2 regions of the Azospira restricta genome follow, and region 1 is predicted to be linked to the other one. Evidence: predicted binding sites of a transcription regulator. Region 1 holds the regulator's gene; the other holds the start of a gene.
The links. The regulator sigma-54, encoded in region 1, starts transcription at its own class of promoters, with help from an activator protein. The targets are predictions, from matches to a motif close to TGGCACGCTTNCTGCTNA.
Positions count from the first base shown of each region.

Region 2: nifE (nitrogenase iron-molybdenum cofactor biosynthesis protein NifE) is a predicted target of sigma-54. The motif match lies at 5,670-5,687, and genes of this name have one in related genera.

Region 1 is NZ_CP064781.1:587,436-595,217, forward strand. Features, by position in the region: gene recA (recombinase RecA) at 1-115, shown strand, start outside; gene recX (recombination regulator RecX) at 119-565, shown strand; gene lptB (LPS export ABC transporter ATP-binding protein) at 568-1,305, shown strand; gene IWH25_RS02800 (RNA polymerase factor sigma-54) at 1,348-2,784, shown strand; gene hpf (ribosome hibernation-promoting factor, HPF/YfiA family) at 2,798-3,124, shown strand; gene ptsN (PTS IIA-like nitrogen regulatory protein PtsN) at 3,220-3,666, shown strand; gene hprK (HPr(Ser) kinase/phosphatase) at 3,677-4,612, shown strand; gene IWH25_RS02820 (PsiF family protein) at 4,665-4,982, shown strand; gene IWH25_RS02825 (hypothetical protein) at 5,081-5,752, shown strand; gene IWH25_RS02830 (hypothetical protein) at 5,772-6,563, shown strand; gene IWH25_RS02835 (serine/threonine-protein kinase) at 6,595-7,782, shown strand, end outside.
Region 2 is NZ_CP064781.1:1,350,965-1,358,746, reverse strand. Features, by position in the region: gene nifU (Fe-S cluster assembly protein NifU) at 1-522, opposite strand, end outside; gene IWH25_RS06630 (HesB/IscA family protein) at 536-859, opposite strand; gene fdxB (ferredoxin III, nif-specific) at 989-1,258, opposite strand; gene IWH25_RS06620 (CCE_0567 family metalloprotein) at 1,263-1,472, opposite strand; gene IWH25_RS06615 (NifX-associated nitrogen fixation protein) at 1,483-1,932, opposite strand; gene IWH25_RS06610 (SoxR reducing system RseC family protein) at 1,922-2,401, opposite strand; gene IWH25_RS06605 (NifB/NifX family molybdenum-iron cluster-binding protein) at 2,398-2,817, opposite strand; gene nifN (nitrogenase iron-molybdenum cofactor biosynthesis protein NifN) at 2,834-4,231, opposite strand; gene nifE (nitrogenase iron-molybdenum cofactor biosynthesis protein NifE) at 4,241-5,641, opposite strand; gene IWH25_RS06590 (RnfH family protein) at 5,755-6,027, opposite strand; gene IWH25_RS06585 (electron transport complex subunit E) at 6,040-6,705, opposite strand; gene IWH25_RS06580 (RnfABCDGE type electron transport complex subunit G) at 6,708-7,322, opposite strand; gene IWH25_RS06575 (RnfABCDGE type electron transport complex subunit D) at 7,319-7,782, opposite strand, start outside.

The DNA of each region.
Region 1 (7,782 bases):
CAACGCGCGCGAATTCCTGAAGGCCAACCCGGCGATCGCGCAGGAAATCGAAGCCCGCGTCCGCGAAGCCGTCGGCGTCGCCTCGCCGCGCCCGCTGGAGGCCGCCGAGGCCTGAGCGATGGACGAGCTGCGCCAGCGCGCGCTGCGCCTGCTGGCGCGGCGAGACCATGCGCGCGCCGAGCTCAGGAAGAAGCTGGCGCCGCACGCCGAATCCGAGGAAGCCCTCGACGCGCTGCTCGACGAGCTGGCCGGGCGCCGCCTGCTGTCCGACGCGCGCTACGCCGAGATGCGCGTCGCCGGCCGCAGCGCCCGCTACGGCAATGCCCGGCTGGCGCAGGAGCTGAAGCAGCAGGGCGTCGCCGGCGAAGTCGCCGACGAGGCGCTGGCCGCCGCCGGCGACGAGCTGGCGCGCGCGCAGGCGATTTGGCGGCGGAAGTTCGGTACACTCCCGGCTGATGCCGCCGAGCGGGCCAAGCAGACCCGCTACCTGATGCACCGGGGATTCGCCGGCGGCGTGATCCGCCGCGTGCTGCGCGGCGAAGGCAACGAACAGGAAGAAGAATAGCCATGCCGGACCAGCCGAAGAGCAAGCTCAGCGCCCACAACCTGAACAAGCGCTACAAGAAGCGCACCGTCGTGCACGACGTCTCCTTCGAGGTCGGCAGCGGCGAGGTGGTCGGCCTGCTCGGCCCGAACGGCGCCGGCAAGACCACCACCTTCTACATGATCGTCGGCCTGGTCGCTTCCGACGGCGGCGACGTCTACATCGACGACACCAAGATCACCCATCTCCCGATCCACCGCCGCGCGCAGATGGGCGTCTCCTACCTGCCGCAGGAGGCCTCGGTGTTCCGCAAGCTGAGCGTCACCGAGAACATCCAGGCCGTGCTTGAGCTGCAGGACCTGCCCAAGGAAGAAATCCTGCGCCGGCTGGAGGACCTGCTCGAAGAACTGCACATCACGCACATCCGCAACAACTCGGCCGCCTCGCTGTCCGGCGGCGAGCGCCGCCGCGTCGAGATCGCCCGCGCGCTGGCGACGCAGCCGCGCTTCATCCTGCTCGACGAGCCCTTCGCCGGCGTCGACCCGATCGCCGTGCTGGAAATCCAGAAGATCATCCGCTTCCTGAAGGAACGCAACATCGGCGTGCTGATCACCGACCACAACGTGCGCGAGACGCTGGGCATCTGCGACCGGGCCTACATCATCAACGAAGGCTCGGTACTTGCTTCGGGCCACCCGGACGAAATCATCTATAATGAAGACGTCCGAAAAGTCTATCTGGGCGAGAACTTCCGCCTCTGATCCGAAAACAGAAACAGCAACTCCGGCCGTCCCGCGCCGCGCATGAGACCCGCTCTCCAGCTCAAGCTCTCGCAGCACCTTGCGTTGACCCCGCAACTGCAGCAGTCGATCCGGCTGCTGCAGCTGTCGACGCTTGAGCTCAATCAGGAGCTGGAAAAGTTCCTGCTCGAGAACCCGCTGCTCGAGCGAGAGGATGAGGACAATTTCGTCCCGGCACCGTCGTCGAGCAGCACCAGCGAACGCGAGCCGGCCGCTGAGGCCGGCGGCGAAGGCGAGGCCGGCAGCAGCGACGAGGTTCGCCCGAACACCGACGACGAAGGCTGGCCCGGCGACGGCAGTCCGGGAACCGGCTCGTCCGGCAGCGGCGGCAGCGACGAGGACGGCGATTACCAGGACATCCAGGCGGCGACCACCTCGCTCTCCGACCACCTGATCTGGCAGCTCGGCCTGACGCCGCTGCCCGACCGCGACCGCATGCTGGTGCGCGTGCTGATCGAGGCCCTCGACGAGGACGGCTACCTGTCGCAGACGCTCGACGAACTGGCCGAGATCATGCCGCCCGAACTGGAGATCGAGCCCGAGGAACTGCAGATCGCGCTGAAGCACCTGCAGCACTTCGACCCGACCGGCGTCGGCGCGCGCAACGCGCAGGAATGCCTGTCGCTGCAGCTGACGGCGCTCCCCGCCGATCCCGTGCGCGACCTGGCGCTGGTCATCGTCCGCCAGCATCTGGAATTGCTCGCCGCCCGCGACTTCGCCCGCATCAAGAAGCTGGCCGGCTGCGACGACGACCTGCTGCGCGCCGCGCACGCACTGATCAAGGGCCTCAACCCGCGCCCCGGCGCCCAGTTCGCGCCGCTCGACGCACGCTACATCATCCCCGACGTGATCGTGAAGAAGGTGCGCAACCAGTGGCGGGCGAGCATCAACCCCGACGCCTACCCGCGCCTGCGCATCAACCGCCTCTACGCCGAGGTGCTCGCCGGCCAGCGCGGCTCGGGACTCTCCGGCCAGCTGCAGGAAGCGCGCTGGCTGATCAAGAACGTGCAGCAGCGCTTCGACACCATCCAGCGCGTGTCGCAGACGATCGTTGACCGCCAGCGCCAGTTCTTCGAACATGGCGAGGTAGCGATGCGGCCGCTGGTGCTGCGCGAGATTGCCGACATCCTCGGCCTGCACGAATCGACCGTATCGCGGGTAACGACGCAGAAATACATGGCCACCCCGCGCGGCATCTTCGAACTGAAATACTTCTTCGGCAGCCATGTCGCCACCGATACCGGCGGCGCCTGCTCGGCCACCGCGATCCGTGCGCTGATCAAGCAGCTGGTGGGTGCCGAAGATGCGAAAAAACCGCTATCTGACAGCCAGATAGCGGAAATCCTTGGCCAGCAGGGGATTGTCGTGGCGCGACGAACGATTGCAAAATATCGTGAAGCGCTGAACATCCCGCCGGTCAATCTACGCAAGAGCCTGTGAAAGGAGTCTCACCATGAACCTGCAGATCAGTGGACACCACCTCGAAGTGACGCCGGCGATCCGCGACTATGTGACGGGCAAACTCGAGCGCGTCACGCGCCACTTCGACCACGTGATCGACGTGAACGTGATCCTCACCGTGGAGAAGCTGAAGCAGAAGGCCGAAGTCACGGTGCACGTCCGTGGCAAGGACATCTTCGTCGAGGCCGACGACGGCGACCTGTACGCAGCGATCGACATCCTGGTCGACAAGCTCGACCGCCAGGTCCAGAAGTACAAGCAGAAGGTCCAGGATCATCATCGCAGCGACAAGGCAGCCGCCCGCACGCTGGCCGAATGAGATAATCGACGCTTCGCGGCCGTCGCCGGAAATCCGCTCCCCGCGACGGCCCTCCCGCAACCTTCCTTCCCGCCGCCTGAAAGCTCTCCCGCAGCATGAGCCTCATCGCCAACCTCCTGCCCGTCGAGAACATCCTTCTCGACCTCGATGCCGGCAGCAAGAAACGGGTCTTCGAGCAGGCCGGCCTGATTTTCGAGAACCACCACGGCATCGCCCGGGCGACCGTCTTCGACAGCCTGTTCGCGCGCGAAAAGCTCGGCTCGACCGGACTCGGCCAGGGCGTCGCCATCCCGCACGGCCGCATCAAGGGGCTGAAGGACGCCCGCGGCGCCTTCCTGCGCCTGACCACGCCGGTGCCCTTCGATTCGCCGGACGGCAAGCCGGTGTCGCTGCTGTTCGTGCTGCTCGTTCCGGAGCAGGCCAACGAACTGCACCTGCAGATTCTTTCCGAGCTCGCCCAGCGCTTCTCCGACCGCGAGTTCCGCGACGCGCTGCTGGCCGCCCCCGACGCCGAAGCCGCCCGCCGGTTGTTCGTCAGCTGAGATTCCCGCCATGCGCCAGTTCAGCATCGCCCAGCTCTACGAGGACCACCGCGAGACGCTGCAGCTGAACTGGATCGCCGCGATCGGCACCGACCGCCAGCTCGAGCTGAAGGAATCCGGCAACTACGGCGCCGACATCGTCGGCCACCTCAACCTGATCCATTCCGAGCGCCTGCAGGTGATCGGCCAGGCCGAATACGACTGGGCCAACCGCGTCAGCCCGAAGCGCCTCACGACGCAGATCTCCGAGCTGATCGCCGACAACCCGCCGGGCATCATCTGCGCCGACGGCCTGGAAGTCCTGCCGATCGTGCAGGAGGCCTGCGAGGACAGCGGCACGCCGCTGTTCACCAGCCCCAAGCCGTGCTCGGCGGTGATCGACCTGCTGCGCATCTACCTCGCCCGCCGGCTGGCCGACACCACCTCGATCCACGGCGTGTTCATGGACGTCCTCGGCATGGGCGTGCTGATCACCGGCGACTCCGGCGTCGGCAAGTCGGAACTCGCGCTCGAGCTGATCTCGCGCGGCCACGGCCTGGTCGCCGACGACGTCGTCGAGCTCGCCCGGCTGGCGCCGACGACGATCGAGGGCCGCTGCCCGGGCATGCTGCGCGACTACCTGGAAGTGCGCGGCCTCGGCCTCCTGAACATCCGCACCATCTTCGGCGAGACCGCGTCGCGGCGGAAGATGAAGCTGAAGCTGATCGTGCACCTGCAGAAACCGCTCGCCGGCGTCGACGCGCCGCGCCTGCCGCTCGACGCGCAGACGCAGGAAATCCTCGGCGTGCCGATCCGCAAGGTGATCGTGCCGGTCGCCGCCGGCCGCAACCTGGCGGTGCTGCTGGAGGCCGCGGTGCGCAACACCATCCTCCAGCTGCGCGGCATCGACAGCATGCAGGAATTCGTCAACCGCCAGCAGCGCGCGCTGCTTGACGATGACATTTGAATTGCGCCTATAATCCTCCGGCCGTACCACCCCCACTCAGGAGGAAATACCGATGAAACTCGCAATCGCCCTGGTTTCGCTCGCCCTCGCCGCCGGCACCGCTTTCGCCGAAGAGAAGAAGGCCGACGCGCCGAAGAAGGAACCGTCCGCCGCGCAGAAGGCACAGCAGGCCAAGATGAAGGACTGCAACGCGCAGGCCGCCGGCAAGACCGGCGACGAGCGCAAGGCCTTCATGAAGCAATGCCTGTCCGGCGGCCACGCCGCCGACTCGGGTTGCGCCGCCCAGGCCGCCGACAAGAAGCTGGCCGGCGCCGCCAAGACCAGCTTCATGAAGAAGTGCGAAGCCGACGCGCCGGCCGCCACCAAGTAATCGCCGGAATCCCCGGGCGGAAAAATGCCGGCTTGATTGTGAGCCGGCATTTTTTTTGACAGAATCACCCGGCCCTCCGTCACCTGCGGACCATTTCCATGCGCGCATCGGCTTCCCGGCTCGTCCTTTCCCTGCTGCTGGCGGCACTGACGCCGCCGGCGCTGGCCGCCTTCAGCTTCTCCGAGGACGAGGAAAGGCAGAAAGCGGCCGACGGCGCGAAGCAGGGCGGCGCCCCCGCCGTCTCCGCCGCCTGCCGCGATTCGCTGAAGAACCGCAAGGTGATGGTCGTCGTCGGCCAGCGCAGCGCGCGCGGCACCGACGCCCACCAGGGCACCTACGGACCGCACTTCCAGGCGATCAACAAGCGGCTGAAGAAATTCGGCTTCAATACCTATACTCAGGAAGAAATCACCGCCCAGATCGCGCAGGCGGAAATCGACGCCTATTTCCGCAACGATCCGGACGCGGCGATCAACGCCTCGAAGAAGATGGGCGCCGACTTCATTCTGCGCGGCCTCATCTCCAGCCGGTCGGCGGTCAATCCGGTGCTGCGCATCCCCGAGGTCTACGTGAGCATGGGCTTCACGCTGACTGCCGCCGACGGGCGGACGATTTCCGACGCCTCCGCCAGCGCCGACTCGTATTCCGGCAGCGACACGCTGGGTATGGCGCTGACGCTGGTGAACGAGCAGGCCGACGGCGTCGTCGCCCGCCTGGTCAACGATTATTGCCGGCATGCCGCCCCGGCCGCGAAGGGCAAGGGCCGCTAAGCCACACGAGGAGACTCCGATGAAACGCTTCGTTCCCCTGCTTGCCGCCGGCCTGCTCGCCGGCACCGCCGTCGCCCAACCGACCTTCGAGAGCCCGTCGCCGACGGCCGGCAGCGGCACCTCGGAAACCGCCAACCAGATGGCGGACAAGGCGATGTACAAGCCGGTCGAGTACGCCAACGCCGGCAAGCCCGGCCCGGCGCTGGTGGTCATTCCCGGCGAGGTGAAGAGCAACAACGCCACCTTCACGCAGAAGTTCGGCCCGAACAACATCGCCGACTATGCCGAGCTCGAACTGGGCAAGGCCAACTTCAAGATCCTCGAACGCGCGGACCTCGGCCCGCTGCTCAACGAATTCCAGCTCGCCTACACGATGGGCGACCCGCAGGCGGCGCGCAAGATCCTGCAGAAGGGCAAGTTCAAGACGACCAAGTGGGTCGTCAAGTTCGACGTGCTCAAGGCCGAGCAGGTCGCGCAGGCCGAGTCCGGCTTCGACGGCCGCGCCGTCGGTGCGCTGATCGGCATCTTCGGCCGCGGCAGCGGCGGCGCCGCCGGCAACGTCGTCGCCAGCTCGGTGCAGACCGGCGAATCGACCGGCGTCTGGATCATCGGCATGCGCTACAAGATCATCGACGCCAACACCACCGAGCAGGTGGCGACCGGCTACGCCGAGGAGAAGATGGAGCTCGGCGCCAAGTCGAACTCGGTGCTCGGCCTCTCCTCCGGCGCCGCCGGCGGGCTGACGCTCGATTCGCTGGTGCAGCGCCTGGTGCAGAAGACGGTCTGGGAAATCGACAGCAAGCACAAGTGATCCGTCGCCATCGACGGGAAGGAACGACGCCATGGCAGGCCTACCGCAGCAGCTGGGCAAGTACGAGATCCGCAGGGAACTGGGGCGCGGCGCGATGGGCGTCGTCTACGAGGGCTGGGACGCCGGCATCGGCCGCCGCGTCGCGCTGAAGACGGTCCGCCGCGACCAGCTCGAAAGCAGCGAGGCCGGCGAACTGCTGTCGCGCTTCAAGCGCGAGGCGCAGGCCGCCGGCCGCCTCAACCACCCCGGCGTCGTTGCCGTCTACGACGCGGGCACCGCCTTCATCGCGATGGAGTTCGTCGAAGGCCGCGAGCTGAAGGACATCTTCGACAAGAACGAGCGCCTGCCGCTGCCGGACGTCGTGCGCCTGATGTGCCAGCTGCTCGACGCGATCGGCCACGCCCACGCAAACGGCATCGTGCACCGCGACATCAAGCCGGCCAACGTCTTCCTGCTCGCCGACGGCCGCGTCAAGGTCGGCGATTTCGGCATCGCCCGCCTCGAATCGTCGAACCTGACGCAGGCCGGTTCGGTGCTCGGCACGCCGGCCTACATGTCGCCGGAGCAGTTCATGGGGCAGACCGTCGACGGCCGCTCCGACCTGTTCTCCGCCGGCGTCATCCTGTACCAGTTCCTGACCGGCGAAAAACCGTTCACCGGCCAGCTGACGACGATCATGCACAAGGTGCTGAAGGAGGACCCGGTCGCCCCGTCCGAGCTGAACGTGCAGGTGCCGCCGGCCTTCGACGCGGTGGTGAAGAAGGCGCTGGCGAAGCGCCCGGACGAACGCTTCCAGGACGCCGAGGCCTTCATCGCCGCGCTGCGCACGGTCGGTGCCCGGGCCGCCGCCGACAGCGACGCGACCCTGGTCGGCAGCGACGGCGAAGCGACCCTGGCCGTCTCGGCCGAGGCTACGCTCGCCGCCCGGCCGCAACCGGCGGCTGCCGCCCCGGCCCGCCCGGCGGCGCCGGCCCCAGCCCCCGTCGCCGCTGCCGGAAAGCGCTCGCCGGCGCTCGCGCTGGCCATCGCCGGCGGCCTCGCCGCAGTCGGCCTCGGCACCGGTGCCTGGCTGCTGCTCGGCAAGTCCCCGGCACCAGCGGCGCCCGCCGTCGCCAGCAGCGCCGCGCCGGTGGCCCCCGCCGCGCCGGCCGCGGTGCCGGCCGCGGCGACGACCAACGACATGGTGATCACCGCCGTCGGCTACGCCGACGCCAGCGAC
Region 2 (7,782 bases), 760 kb from region 1:
CGCCGCGCAGCCGCCGCCGGCCTTGGTGTAGAAGGTCACCTCCTCGACCGTGTTCAGCTTGTTGGCCTTGATCACGTCCTCGATCAGCACCGCGTCGACGGCGAAGCACTTGCACACCAGCGCGCCTTCCTCGTGCTCGTCGCGCCACTCCTCGCCGCGGTAGTTGGCGACCGCGGCCTGCAGCGCCTCGCGCCCCATCACCGAGCAGTGCATCTTCTCCGGCGGCAGGCCGTCGAGGTAGTCGGCGATGTCCTGGTTGGAGACGGTGAGCGCCTGATCGACGCTCATCCCCTTGATGATCTCGGTCAGCGCCGACGACGAGGCGATCGCCGAGCCGCAGCCGAAGGTCTGGAAGTGCGCGTCCTCGATCACCCCGCTCGCCGGGTCGACCTTGAGCATCAGCCGCAGCGCGTCGCCGCACTGGATCGAGCCGACGTCGCCGACGGCGTTGGCGCCTTCGAGCGGCCCCGAGTTGCGCGGGTTGAAGAAGTGCTCGCGGACCTTGTCGGAGTATTCCCACATGGCGCTGCCCTCCCTAGACCGAGAACGACTTGCCGCAGGAGCACTGCGCGGCGGCGTTCGGGTTGTCGAACCTGAAACCGGTGTGCGTCAGCGAGTCGACGAAGTCGATGCTGACGCTGTCGACCATCGGCATCGTCAGCGGGTCGACCAGCAGCGTGATGCCGTCGACCTCGAGTTCCCAGTCGTCGTCGGCCTTCGCCGACTCCAGCTTCATGCCGTACTGCAGGCCGGAGCAGCCGCCGCCGGCGACCACCAGGCGCAGGCCGGCGACCGGCGTTTCGGAACCACGGATGAAGCGTTGCACGGCTTTCACGGCGGCGGGGGTCAGGCTGATCATGGCGGTTCTCCTCACGTTGACACCCTTCGTCCTGCAAGCCGCATGCCATCCCGCCGCCGTGCGCCAAACCCTTGAATTGCCGTCGCTTTCGTCCGAAGGAGGGATTGTCGGGTTTGCGACAATCGCCCCTCAGGCCGGCGCGTAGCTGTAGCACCCCTTCGGGCAGACGCGACCGCAGGAGCTGCAGCCGATGCAGTCGGCGGCGTCGGCGATAGCCATCACCATCATGTTGTCGTCCTCGTCGTCGCTGTCGTCGTCGAGTTCGCGCTCGACCAGGTCCAGCACCTGGCGCGGGCAGACCTTGTAGCAGCGGCCGCAGCCGATGCACTTCTTCTGGTCGAGGGCAGTCACGAACTGCGGCACCCATTCGGCACCGCCGCGCGTCAATCCGGTAATCATCGCGTCATCCTTTCTGCGCGGCGAGCAGCCGCGCGTTGGCTGCGGCCCACGCCTGGCAGGCCTCGTAGGCGGCCGCCGAGAGCGCCGGCAGTTCGGCCCAGGCGGCGGGCAGGCGCTCCTCGGCCAGGTCATGCAGCGCCGCCGCGTGCTCGGCAGCGATCCGCTTCAGCCGCCGCACTTCCTTGTCGAGCGCCTGCAGGTCAGCGTCGTCCATCGTCCGCGCCCTACATCCCGGCGACCGCGGAATGCTGGCCGATGCGCTCGATCGCCACCGCCAGCAGCTTGTCCGCCTCGTCCTTCATCTTCGACAGGCTGGCGAAGCCGAAGCGGTGCACGTCGCGCAGGGTCTTGTCCACCGTGACCAGCTTGCCGACAGTGATCAGCGCGCGGCCGAAGCCTTCGTGCGTGAGGTGCACCAGCGGTACCGCGAGCAGCTTGCACTCCTTCTCGATCAGCACCGCGATCGCGTTGTAGAAGGCCTTGACGCGGGCGACCGTCTCCTCGTCGGGGTCGCCGACGAGCGGGATGTCGGCCTTGCGCTCCTTGGTCAGCACGAAGGGGGCGAGGACCTCGGTCGTCGACTTGCCGGCGTAGGTACCGTAGGTGTCGAGCGCGCGCATCTGGCGTGACATTTCCTTGATGAAGTCGGTGTCGAGAATCGGATCAGGGCTCATCGGGATACTCCTCTGCGGAAGGCGTTGCCGGTTGGGAAAGGGGAAGGCGAAGGGGAAGCGCGCGCGGCGGCGGCGACAGCGCCGGGAAGGCGGAGAGCAGCAGGCGGGCGGCGGCGAGCGCGGCGACGAAGCCACCGGCGGCGCCGGCGGCGGCCCCGGCATCGCTGCCGGCAAAGGCCGCACCGCCCCACGCGCCGAGCGGCATCGCCAGCGCCGGCACCAGGTAGCCGAGCACCGCCGACAACGCCAGGCCGCGCTCGCACTGGCGGATGCACACTGCGTCGCCGACCGCGAGCGCGGCATCGGCCGGCAGCGTCAGCAGGCGCGGGCCGCGCGCCGCCGCCAGGCGGCCGGCGGCGCAGCCGCCGGCGTGCGTGCAGCCGCCGCAGGCGGTCTCCGCGACCGCGACCAGCGCGCGGCCGCCGGCGATGCGGCGGACGACGCCGCGCACCTCGGCGGCGCCGCTCATCCCGTCCACCCCTCGTCGGCCATCGCCGCGAAGCGGGCGTCGCTGCGCCCGGCGCGCGCCAGCGCGCGCTCGATCCAGGCGACGCCGCCCTCGCGCAGCGCGCGACCGAGGTCGGCGAGCAGCGCGTCGATCGCATCGACCTCGGTGACGCGGATCGGCTGGATGCCGCGCGCGACCAGCTGCTGGATCGCCGAGGCGCCGATCGCCAGCACGTAGACCGCGGCGCAACCGGCGAGGAAATCGACCTTGGCGGCGAGCTTGCCCTCGTTGCCGTCCATCGCCTCGGCGGCGAAGGCGCCGACGCCGACCAGCGTCGCCTTGTCCGGCGCCACGTCGTAGACGACGAAGCCCTCGGCAGCACCGAAATGCTGGTCGACGCGGACGCGGCCGACGGAGGCGAAGGCGACGCGGATCATCGTCGCGGCCGCGGCGTCAGTGCACCGCACCAACTGCAGGCGCCGCGCCGGCGGCGGACTCGTGCGGGCGGGCGTCGCGCCGGTAGGCGGATCGGTAGGGTTCGAGCTCATGGTGTTGGGCCTGCAGCAGGTTGGCGAGGTCGAACAGCGCCTGGCGGGTGCCGCGGTAACCCACCCAGGTGCGGGCGTAGCCGCCGACCAGGTCGTATTGCGGGAAGCCGGCGCGCAACAGGGGCACGCCGAGGCGCTGCGCGCTGCCGAGCGCATGCGAATTGGCGATCAGCAGCTGCGCGTCGCCGGCACGCGCCAGCCGTTCGAGGTCTTCGAGGTCGCCGACCGTCACCTGCTTGAGCGGCAACGCCTCCAGCGCCGGCCCTCGGGCCGGGCTGACCGCGGCGACGAGCTCGGCGCCCATGCCGGCGAGGCAGGCGGCGAGCTGCGCCAGCAGGTCGGGGTCGGCGGCGAGCGCGATGCGCGCGAAGCCGAGCATGAAATGGCAATCGACCATCGCGTCCTGCAGCTGCGCGCGCCGGCGCTCGATTTGCGGCGGCACCGGGCGGCCGGAGATGGCGGCGAGCGCCTGCGTGAATGCGTCGCAGGCGGCCTGCCCCATCAGCCCGGCGAAGCGGTGGTCGGGGACGCCGCTGCGCGCGTGCAGCAGGTCGGCGGCGGCGGCGAGCGAGTCGCCAATCACCAGCGTCGCCGCCGATTCGCCCATCGCCGCGATCTCGGCGCGCTTCGTACCGCCGATCGTCAGCGACGAGAACTCGGCCTCGACCAGATGGCCGTCGAGGGCGTCGCCGAGGTCGGGCAGCACCACCGGGTAGAGGCCGAAGGCCTCGATCCATTCCTTGATCGCCTCGACGTCGCCCGGCGTCAGCATCGACGAGGCGAGCACGTTCACCTGCTTCGGCCGGCGGCCGGCGTGGCGCCCGGCCGGCACCAGCGCATCGACGATCGCCGTCACCGCCGCCGCGTAGCCGCTCTCGAAGCAGCCGAGGTAGTCGGGCGTATTCACCGGCACCACGGCAACGCCGTCATGTTCCGGATGCGCCGCGCGGAATTCGCGCACCGCGCGCCGCAGGTCGCTCCCCTGCGTCTCGGAGAGGCCGGTGCTGAGCAGACCGACGAGGTCCGGGCGGTGCTTCGCGCAGAGCGTGGCGAGCGCCGCGACGACGTTGTCGTCGGCGCCCATGATCGTCGCCACCTGGTCCATCGCCGTCGTCTGCAGCGGGATCGGCTCGCGGAAGTGGCGCACGAAGAAGACCTTGGCGAACGCGGTGCAGCCCTGCGAACCGTGCATCAGCGGCAGGCCGCGGTCGATGCCGAGGAAGGCGAGCGCGGCGCCGACCGGCTGGCTGACCTTGAGCGGGTTGACCGCGAGCGCCTTGCGCGACTGGATGATTTCCGCCATCTCCGTCTCCTACGCGCTGAGCACGGCGCCGGGCCCGCGCGCCGCCGCCCACGGCGCCGGCTGCCGCACCGCCGCCCACACCGGGCTCTCGATCGACAGCGCCAGCTGGCGCGCCAGCTCGACCATGCCGCGGTAGCCGGCGTAGCCGAATTCGCGCTCCTGGTTGATGTCGAGGAAGGGGATGCGTGCCTTCAGCGCCGTGTACAGGTTGCGGCCGCCGGCGATCAGGATGTCGGCGCGGTAGTCGCGGTAGGCCGACAGCAGCGCCTGCGGGCTGCCGTCGTCGATCATCTTCGCGTCCGCCCCCATCAGCTCGCGGATGCGCGCCTTGTCCTCCTCGGTCGACTTCTTGGTGCCGGTGGCGACCACCGTCATGCCGAGGTCCTGCAGCGCGGAGACGATCGACCACGACTTGACGCCGCCGGTGTACAGCAGCACCCGCTTGCCGGCCAGCCGCTGCCGCCACGGTGCGAGCGCGGCGTCGGCCAGCGCCTCCTCGCGGGCGACGACCAGCTCGGTGCGCGCCGCCAGGTCGGGATCGCCGATCAGCGCGGCAAAGCCGCGCAGCGCCGCCGACATGTCGGCGACGCCGTAGAAGCTGCCCTCGAACCAGGGGATGCCGTAGCCTTCCTGCAGCTTGCGCGCGACGTTGAGCAGCGCCTTGGCGCAGACCACCATCGTCGCCTCGGCGCGATGCATCGTCTGCACCTCGGCGAAGCGGGCGTCGCCGGAGAGCGTGGCGAGGATGCGGTAGCCGAGCTCGTCGAACAGCGGCGCGACGTGCCAGAACTCGCCGGCGATGTTGTATTCGCCGATCAGGTTGATGTCGCGGGTCGGCCGCCCGTCGGCGCGCGGCGCCGCCGGCGGCGGCTCGCGCGTGCCGATCACGTGCTTCACCATCGCCTCGCCGGCGAGGCGGTTGCCGAGGTTCTTGGTGCCGTAGAAGCCGGCCGCGTCGACCGGCACCACCGGCGTTCCCCAGCGCGCCGCGGCGGCCTGGCAGACGGCCTCGACGTCGTCGCCGATGAGCGCGGTGACGCAGGTGTTGTAGACGAAGACCGCGGCCGGCGAATAGGTCTCGATGGCCTGCCGGATCGCATGGAACAGCCGTTTCTCGCCGCGGCCCATGACCACGTCGGTCTCGGAGAGGTCGGTGGTCAGGCCGAGGCGGTACAGCGTCGGCCCCGACGAGCGCGTGCCGCGGTTGTCCCACGACGAGCCGGCGCAGGCGATCGGCCCGTGCACGATGTGGGCGACGTCGGCGATCGGCAAGAGCGCGATCTGCGCGCCGTCGAAGGAGCAGCCGCCAGCCGCGGCGCCGGGCTTCGGCCGCGCGCAGCCGGACTTCTCCTTGTGGTTGTGGCTGCAGGCCGGCTCGTCGAGCAGGGCCTGGATTTCGCTGGTCTTCATGCGCTTCTCCGCTGGACTCGTGCACCGTTCAGCAAGATGGATGCCATCGCCAGCACGCTGATTCGCAAGGATTTTCCGAGCGCCGGGCGTGTCGCAAAACCGACAATCGGCGCCTACGCGTCGTCGGCCAGGTCGCGCCGCGGCACGGTCGCCGGGTCGGCGACGATCGGCCGGTAGATCTCGACGCGGTCGCCCGCCTGCAGCGGCGTATCGAGGCGCACCAGGCGGCCGAAGACGCCGACCTTCTGCGCGGCCAGGTCGATCTGCGGGCAGGCCGTGCAGACGCCGGAGCGCTCGATCGCCTCGGCGACGGTGCTGCCGTCCGGCACCTCGAGGTTCAGCCAGAACTGCTGGCCGGGTTCGGAATAGACGACGCCGATCTGCATGGCCCCGCCTCCTCAGCAGCAGCCGGCCGGTGCCGCGGCCGCCGCCGGCCGCGCGCCGCGCCGTTCGAGCAGGCGCTTGCCGGCGAGCATGAAGCCGAGCACCGCGAAGCCGCCGGGCGGCAGGATCATCAGCAGCATGCCGCCGTAGCCGGGCAGCTGCAGTTCGAGGAAGGCGAAGCCCGGGCCGAGCAGGCTGGAAGCCTGCGCGAACAGCGTGCCGGCGCCGAGGAACTCGCGCACCAGCCCGATCGCGGTCAGCGCGCCGGTGAAGCCGAGCCCCATCGCCAACCCGTCGACCGCCGCCGCCAGCGGCCCGGCCTTCACCGCGAAGGCCTCGGCGCGGCCGAGGATCGCGCAATTGACGACGATCAGCGCGATGAACAGGCCGAGCACCTTGTACAGCTCGTGCAGCCAGGCGTTCATCGCCATGTCGACGACGGTGACCAGCCCGGCGATGAGGACGACGAAGACCGGGATGCGCACCTGTGCGCTGACCGTGTGCCGGATCGCCGACACCAGCACGTTGGCGACGACCAGCACGGCGGTGGTCGCCAGCCCCATGCCGAGGCCGTTGGTGCCGCTGCTGGTGACCGCCATCGACGGACACATCGCCAGCAGCTGCGCGAAGACCACGTTCTGCTCCCAAAGACCGTTCCTGACGATGGTGCCGAGCGACATGTTCATGAGGCCTCCCCGAGGATTTCGGCGCGGTGCGCCGCGAAGAACTCCAGCCCGCCCCTGACCGTGCGCACCACCGCGCGCGGCGTGACGGTGGCGCCGGCGAACTGGTCGAAATCGCCGCCGTCCTTCTTCACCGCCCAGCGCTCGGGCACCGGATCGCCCAGCGCACGGCCGTCGAAGGCGCGGATCCAGGCCGACTTGGCGACCTCGATCTTGTCGCCGAGGCCCGGCGTTTCGGCGTGCTTGACGACGCGCACGCCGAGCGCGCGGCCGTCGCGGTCGACGCCGATCAAGAGCTGGATGTCGGCGGCGTAGCCGCGGCCGGCGAGCTTGAACACCGCACCCTCGACCCGGCCGCTGCGGCGCACGCGGTAGACCGTCACCGTCCCGCCGTCGCGCGGCAGCACCAGCGTGTCGCGCAGGAAGTCGTTGTCGGCGAAGCCGGGCGGCAGCACCTCGGCGAGCGAGTCGCGCAGGTCCTTCGCCTCGGCGGCGGCGATCGGCGCACGCGTGGCGGCGGCGGCGAAGGCCAGCGCGGCACTGGCGACCAGCGCGATCGCGCCGAGCAGCAGCGGCTGGTAGGCGAGCCGCTCGCGCAACTGTTCGAGCCTCATCGCCGCAGCTCCCCGGCCGGCACGTCGCGCGGCCGGCCGCGGCGGTCACGGCCGAGGATGCGCGGCCGCAGCAGGCGGTCGATCACCGGCGTCAGGCCGTTCATCAGCAGCACCGCGAAGGCCATCCCCTCCGGGTAGCCGCCCCAGCTGCGGATGATCCAGCTGAGCAGGCCGACGCCGACGCCGAAGACGAGGCGGCCGGCCGGCGTCGCCGGCGAGGTGACGTAGTCGGTGGCGATGAAGAAGGCACCGAGGATCGCCGCGCCGGACAGCAGGTGGCTGGCGGCATCGAGGTAGCGCGCCGGGTCGACCGCATGCGCGATCGCCGCCGGCAGCGCGAGGCCGGCGAGCACGCCGAGCGGCGCGTGCCAGCGGATGACGCCGACGGCGAGCAGGTAGAGGCCGCCGGCGAAGAGCAGCAGCGCGCCGGCCTCGCCGAAGCTGCCGGCGCGCTCGCCGA